3 regions of the Rhizobium sp. WYCCWR 11152 genome follow, and region 1 is predicted to be linked to each of the others. Evidence: riboswitches for the same ligand, from Rfam matches in the RefSeq annotation. Region 1 holds a riboswitch; each other region holds the start of a gene.
What was found. Region 1 has a riboswitch for cobalamin ahead of nrdH (glutaredoxin-like protein NrdH). Riboswitches for the same ligand answer to the same signal wherever they lie in the genome.

Region 1 (2,261 bases):
GCCGGGCTCGCTGCCCTCAAATCAGCAGGCGTCAAGGCGATGATGTTGACGGGCGACAACAAGCGGACGGCAGCAGCCGTTGCCGGCATGCTCGGCATCGACTGGCGCGGCGAGATGATGCCGGAGGACAAGCAGCGGGTCGTCGGCGAATTGAAGCGCCAGGGTTTCATCGTCGCCAAGGTCGGCGACGGCATCAACGATGCTCCGGCGCTGGCCGCTGCCGATATCGGCATCGCCATGGGTGGCGGCACCGATGTGGCACTGGAGACGGCGGATGCCGCCGTGCTGCACGGACGCGTCGGCGACGTGGCGCGAATGATCGAACTTTCCAAACGCACGATGCGCAACATCCTGCAGAACATCACCATCGCACTCGGGCTGAAGGCGGTGTTTCTGGTGACGACGATCGCCGGCATTACCGGGCTCTGGCCAGCGATCCTCGCCGATACCGGCGCCACCGTACTGGTGACGATCAACGCACTGCGGTTGCTTCGGATAAAAATATGAATGTCGTTTGGGGAGCCGGCTTCTGCCGGCTCTTTTTATGATGGGTTCTCCACAGCGCTTTTCCGTTAACGCTTCATTATCCACATCATACACAGGCGCGGCGATTCGTTGTCGCCATTGCTGCGCCGCCGCAACAACTTGTTGACGTCATCGGCGATTCGGGTACCATATCTAGTGTTCGAGGTTCCGTCGATTCGTGAGGATCGGCGGCTAAGACGGGAATTCGGTGCGCTTCGCCATCATGGTGCGGCAATGCCGGAGCTGCCCCCGCAACTGTAAGCGGCGAGCAACTGTCCGATTTCAGGTCACTGGAGCATGATGCTCCGGGAAGGCTGGGCAGGCGCTTTGACCCGTGAGCCAGGAGACCTGCCTCGAACGAAACGTCCACGGGCGGGGTGTCCGGAAGGTCGCGTTGCATGCCTGCGGGGAATCTCCGCATCGCGTTTCGCAGGCCCGAACCTCCGCCCCCGAAACCTTCGCATTGAGCCACTTCGGGGTGAAGTCATGTCAGTATCTCAGTTCAGGCCGCCACCCGCTCAAGGTAGAGGGCGGAGTACGCCCAGCGGCTAAACAGCCGCACAGCTCAAATCATCAGAGAACTTTTCGACGGATATCGACAGATTTCCGATCGATGTCCTGCGCCCAATCGCGTCGTCACGAGGAATATCATGACCATTACCGTCTACAGCAAGCCTGCCTGCGTCCAGTGCACTGCCACCTACCGCGCCCTCGACCGGTTGGGTGTCGATTATGACATCGTCGATATCTCGCAGGATGCCGAAGCGCTCGATCGCGTCCGCAGCCTCGGCTACATGCAGGCGCCCGTCGTCATCGCCGGCGAGCAGCATTGGGCGGGCTTCCGTCCCGACATGATCAGCGCGCTCTCTTGACGTGAGGACAAGCGATGGGCCTGATCGTCTATTATTCCAGCCGATCCGAGAACACCCATCGGTTCGTCGTCAAGCTCGGACTGCGCGCGGCGCGCATTCCGCCAGGTGGCGCAGACGCATTCCATATCCGCGAACCCTTCGTGCTGATCGTGCCGACCTATAGCGGCGACGGCGGCAAGGGCGCCGTTCCCAAGCAGGTGATCCGTTTCCTCAACGATGCGGAAAACCGCGGACACATCCGCGGCGTAATCGCCGCGGGCAATAGCAATTTCGGCGAGACATACGGGCTCGCCGGCAACGTGGTCTCGCAGAAATGCCAGGTGCCGTACCTTTACCGGTTCGAGCTCATGGGCACCGAAGACGACGTCGCCAAGGTCAAACACGGAATGGAACGATTTTGGACACGGGAACAAACCTGACGCGGGATGCGGGCGCAAAACCGCATCACACTATTGCTCAGCCCGCCGGGGAGAGGCCGTCGAAGGCAGCCGAAACCCTCGACTATCACGCGCTGAACGCGATGCTGAACCTCTATGACGATGAGGGGCGGATCCAGCTCGACAAGGATCGAATGGCTGCCAAGCAATATTTCCTGCAGCATGTAAACCAGAACACGGTGTTCTTCCACAATCTGAGGGAAAAGCTCGATTACCTCGTGACCGAGGGTTATTACGAGCAGGAGGTTCTCGACCAGTATTCCTTCAATTTCGTGCGGGATCTGTTCGACCAAGCCTATGCCAAGAAATTTCGTTTCCCAACCTTCCTCGGCGCCTTCAAATATTACACCAGCTATACGCTGAAGACCTTCGACGGAAAGCGCTATCTCGAGCGCTATGAGGACCGCATCTGCATGGTGGCTCTGGC
Region 2 (2,261 bases), on a different contig from region 1:
CTCCCATCCCGAAGCAGAGCAGAGCGCTGTCACAGCGGCGAGCAGATGCCGGGCATCTTCTGCGGGAATCGTCCCGGTGACATCGCGCAGCGCGATCGAAAACTTCTCGCGCCGCGCCTCGGCATGGGCGAGCCTCACCGCGCGACCATGAGGATTGTGCAGCATCGCTCTCACCAGCGGCTCGTCGCGGTCGAAGGCAGAAAAGAGCTCGGGAATATGCGCCACTACTTGCTCAGGCGAAGCCGGCAGCGCCGGCACGGCGATCAGCGCATTCACCCAGTGCCAGAACGCGGCGAGCAGTGTCTCCTTGTTGGCGAAATAGCGATAAAGCGTGCGCTGCGGCACGCCGGACTGGCGGGCGACGAGATCGAAGGTGACCTCGTCGCTACCGGCGCGCAACAGGGCGGCAAGACCTTCCATGATGCGGTCCTGCGTGATGGTCGCCAACTCTTCGCGGGCCGTGGGTCGAGGCGGTGTCACTTTATTCATGGCAGTATTAATGCCATAATGGCAGCATTGCTGTCAAACGTCTTCTGGCAACCGGCGGTTTGCGCGGTGAGACGGCATGAAGCGCATTTGTCGGTGAGGCGGCATGACACGCGGGAATAGTTATTGACGCCGGGCGGGCCGGCGACGTAACTGGGGCGACGGTTCCCTGAAGATGACTCCAAGGGGATTAATAGGGAACACGGTGAGGATGACCCAGTAGGGACCGAGACCGTGGCTGCCCCCGCAACTGTAAGCGGATTGTCGATCATCTCAGGAGTGGCCAGCGACTGGCCATCTCTGAAGGGCTCATGGCCCTGCCACTGCGAGATATCGCGGGAAGGAGGATGAAACGACGGATATCCGCAAGCCAGGAGACCTGCCGTCAATCACGATCCAATCAACCGGGCGGGGATGCCCGGACAAGGAACAGATATGATTGACCTGCTGAACCTTCGCCGAATTCCGGCATGCATCCGTCTCGATTGGGCCTCCTGCGGCTAGTGCACGCCTAAGCGTGCTTTCGGTCCGCGCATATGCGCGGAACGGCCGTGATTTTCCCTTCATCGAGGTTTTCCATGCGCCAGATTCTCGCCACCATGACATTTGCCTTCGGGCTCGCCGGCTTTGCGGCACCAAGCCTTGCCGCGACCCGATATCCCTTGACCATCACCAATTGCGGCCAGCAGGTGACCTTCGAAAAGGCGCCATCCAAAGTCGTTTCGATCGGTCAGGGCATGACCGAAGTGCTCTTCTCGCTCGGCCTTGCCGACAAGATCGCCGGAACGGCCGTCTGGGTCGGTCCCGTCCTGCCGCAATATGCCGAGGCCAACAGCAAGATAAAGCGGCTTGCCGACAACGACCCGAGCTTCGAATCCGTCGTCGGGCAGGAGCCCGACCTGGTGACGGCCGAGTTCGAATGGCATGTCGGCGCGCAGGGCTCGGTCGGCAAGCGGGAGCAATTCAAGGATCTCGGGATCAATACCTATCTCGCGCCGGCCGATTGCGTCGCCAAGGTCAACACTGATGGCGGCGACGGCGTGCGCAAGGAGCTGTTCACGATGGACCTGATCTACCGGGAAATCGCCGAGCTCTCGGAGATCTTCGACGTCAAGGAGCGCGGCGATGCGCTGATTTCCAAGCTGAAGAAGCGCGAGTCGGATGCCGTCGCCTCGATATCAGGCGCGTCGGGCAAGAACCTGCCCGTCGTCTTCTGGTTCTCCAGCAAGGAGGTCAATGGCGACGCCTTCATCGCCGGCAAGAACAGCGCGCCCGCCTATATTCTGAAGACGATCGGTGCGAAGAACGTCGTCACCACGGAAGAGGAATGGCCGCTGGTCGGTTGGGAAACCATCGCCCAGGCTAACCCTGCCGTCATCGTGCTCGCGACCATGGACCGCCGCCGTTACGCCGCTGACGATCCCAAGGTCAAGGTCGATTTCCTCGAGAACGATCCTGTGACCAAGGAGCTGGACGCGGTCAAAAACAAGCACTTCGTGATGATGGACGCGCAGTCGATGAACCCGACGATCCGCACGATCGACGGTATCGAGACATTGGCGAACGGCATCAAGTCCTTCGGCCTGGCGCAGTGAAGGCAGTGTCGGTCAGGCAACAGGGATGGTGGGCGCTTGCCGCGCTCACCACGGCGGCACTTCTCCTGCTCGGGCTGATGGTCAGTCTTGCCGTTTCGATCGGCGAGATCGCGATCCCGCTTGCGACGACGGCGGAGGCGATTTCGAACCGTCTGTTCGGAACGGATTTCGAGCTCAGCC
Region 3 (2,261 bases), on a different contig from region 1:
AGCGGATAGGGCACGCGGCGGGCATGCAGGAGGTAGAGGAGGCCGGCAAGAATGCCGATCGCAACCGTGACGTAACCGTAGATGACGGGCACGGCCGGCAGGCTGATGACCGACACGCCGAAAACGAAGCCGGAGAAGCCGATGCCGCAAAGGAAGAATCCGGGGAAGTCCATCGGCCGCGGACTGCGTGGCTCGACGGTCGGCAGGAAACGCGTGACGAGGATGATGCCGAGCACGCCGATCGGGACGTTGATCCAGAAGATCCAATGCCAGGTGAGATAGGTGGTGAGGAAACCGCCGATCGGCGGCCCCATGATCGGGCCAATCAAAGCGGGAATGGTAAGCCAGGCCATGGCATCGACGAGTTCGTGGCGCGGCGTTCCCCGGACCAGCAGCAGGCGGCTGACCGGCGTCATCATCGAGCCGCCGGCGCCCTGGATCAGGCGCGAGACGACGAAGGCCGTGATCGAGTTGGAAAAGGCGCAGGCGATCGAGCCGATCATGAAAACAAAGATCGCCATGCGGAAGATGTTGCGCGCACCGAACCGATCGGACATCCAGCCGCTGATCGGGATGAAGATCGCCAGCGCCACGAGATAGCTGGTGACGGCGAGCTTCAGCGCGATCGGCGAGGTGCCGATATCGGCGGCGATTGCCGGCAGGCTGGTGGCGATCACGGTCGAATCCATCTGTTCCATGAACAGGGCGACCGCAAGGATCATGGGTGTGAGGCGGGGCACGGGCAACCGAGATGCTGCGATGGACTGTCACAGTCCATACGCTTTCGGTGGTGATAAGGCCATAGAAACTGTCGGTGAAGGGGCTTGCCTAGCCGCTTCAAACCGACGCGGGTGGATGACGAAACGGGATCGTACGTCTTGTTTCCTTTTGTCCTCCCAAGGGTTTGATGTAGGAACTGAGGCTGCGGCTTGCGCTCTCTTCTCCCCAGCGGGGAGAAGGTGGCCCGAAGGGTCGGATGAGGGGGCTGCACGGCTGCCCTTCATCATTGCCCTTCGCTTACGCTCAGCGCATTCGCGGCTTTGCCGCTCACCCCCTCAACCGCCTGCCGGCACCTTTTCCCCGCTGGGGAGAAGAGATTCGTGGCACCGCAGCGCTCCCTTTTGCCGGCGGAAGAGAGGGACAGGCGGCACCGCGCGGCCTCCGGCTTGACTGCGACATCGGGCCCAGCTTGCCGCCGCCGCGCTTTCCTGAAATAGATGCGTCGTCAGGTGCCCGCCGATAAGGCGGGAGAATCGGGAATCCGGTGCAAGACCGGAACGTGCCCAACGCTGTAAGGCCGACGCTTGCCGCTTCATCATGCCACTGGCCTTTTGCCGGGAAGGCTGCGGCAGACGGATGACGCCGAGTCAGAAGACCGGCCTGGCAAGATAGACCGATCCGCGCGGACAGCGGGGCGGTCGCGTTGTTGGGGATTTGACGATGCGACCCTTTGATGAGGATGCCCTTTCGGCGGCGTCCGGTTTTTCCTTGGCCGAACGCGAGGCCGTCTATCACGCGATCATGACGCGGCGCGACGTTCGCAGCCAGTTCCTGCCCGATCCCTTGCCTGATGATGTTGTGCAGCGGCTGCTGACGGCCGCTCACCACGCACCATCCGTCGGCTTCATGCAGCCGTGGAATTTCATTCTGGTGAAAAGTGCCGCTGTCCGGACGCGCATCCAGGACGCGTTTGCGAGGGCCAACGAGGAGGCGGCGCTGATGTTCGAAGGCGAGCGGCGGCAGGCCTACCGATCGCTCAAGCTCGAAGGCATCGTCGAGGCGCCGCTCGGCATATGCGTGACCTGCGATCCTACCCGCAGCGGCAGCGTGGTGCTGGGGCGCACCCACAATCCGAAGATGGATTCATACTCGACCGTCTGCGCCATCCAGAATCTCTGGCTTGCGGCACGGGCGGAAGGGGTCGGCATCGGCTGGGTCAGCATTTTTCGTGAAGGCGACCTGAAAACCATTCTCGGCATACCCGAGCATATCGAAGTGGTCGCCTGGCTCTGTGCCGGTTTCGTCGACCGGCTCTATGACGAGCCGGAACTCTCCGTCAAAGGCTGGCGGCAGCGGCTACCGCTCGAGGAACTCGTCTTTCATGATGGATGGGGACTGAACACCTAGAGCAGTGCGGTGGAGCATGGCCTCAATCGCATAGTCACGCCATTGACGGTCAAGGTGAGCAAACCGATGTCGGTATCGCCGACGCGGTGCGAGGCCGAGATATCTTGGAAGACCGGGTATGCCCGAAGCGGAAA

Region 2: linked by a shared signal. The riboswitch ahead of G9X67_RS04980 (ABC transporter substrate-binding protein) and the one ahead of nrdH (glutaredoxin-like protein NrdH) in region 1 are both predicted to bind cobalamin.
Region 3: linked by a shared signal. The riboswitch ahead of bluB (5,6-dimethylbenzimidazole synthase) and the one ahead of nrdH (glutaredoxin-like protein NrdH) in region 1 are both predicted to bind cobalamin.

Annotation. Positions count from the first base shown of each region.
Region 1 covers NZ_JABFCP010000028.1:38,344-40,604, forward strand. Annotated here, with positions in the region: gene G9X67_RS34205 (heavy metal translocating P-type ATPase) at 1-507, shown strand, start outside; cobalamin riboswitch at 672-896, shown strand; gene nrdH (glutaredoxin-like protein NrdH) at 1,176-1,397, shown strand; gene nrdI (class Ib ribonucleoside-diphosphate reductase assembly flavoprotein NrdI) at 1,412-1,816, shown strand; gene nrdE (class 1b ribonucleoside-diphosphate reductase subunit alpha) at 1,795-2,261, shown strand, end outside.
Region 2 covers NZ_JABFCP010000004.1:63,817-66,077, reverse strand. Annotated here, with positions in the region: gene G9X67_RS04985 (TetR/AcrR family transcriptional regulator) at 1-420, opposite strand, end outside; cobalamin riboswitch at 632-888, shown strand; gene G9X67_RS04980 (ABC transporter substrate-binding protein) at 1,065-2,081, shown strand; gene G9X67_RS04975 (iron ABC transporter permease) at 2,078-2,261, shown strand, end outside.
Region 3 covers NZ_JABFCP010000008.1:286,633-288,893, forward strand. Annotated here, with positions in the region: gene G9X67_RS11260 (MFS transporter) at 1-722, opposite strand, end outside; cobalamin riboswitch at 1,211-1,399, shown strand; gene bluB (5,6-dimethylbenzimidazole synthase) at 1,441-2,127, shown strand.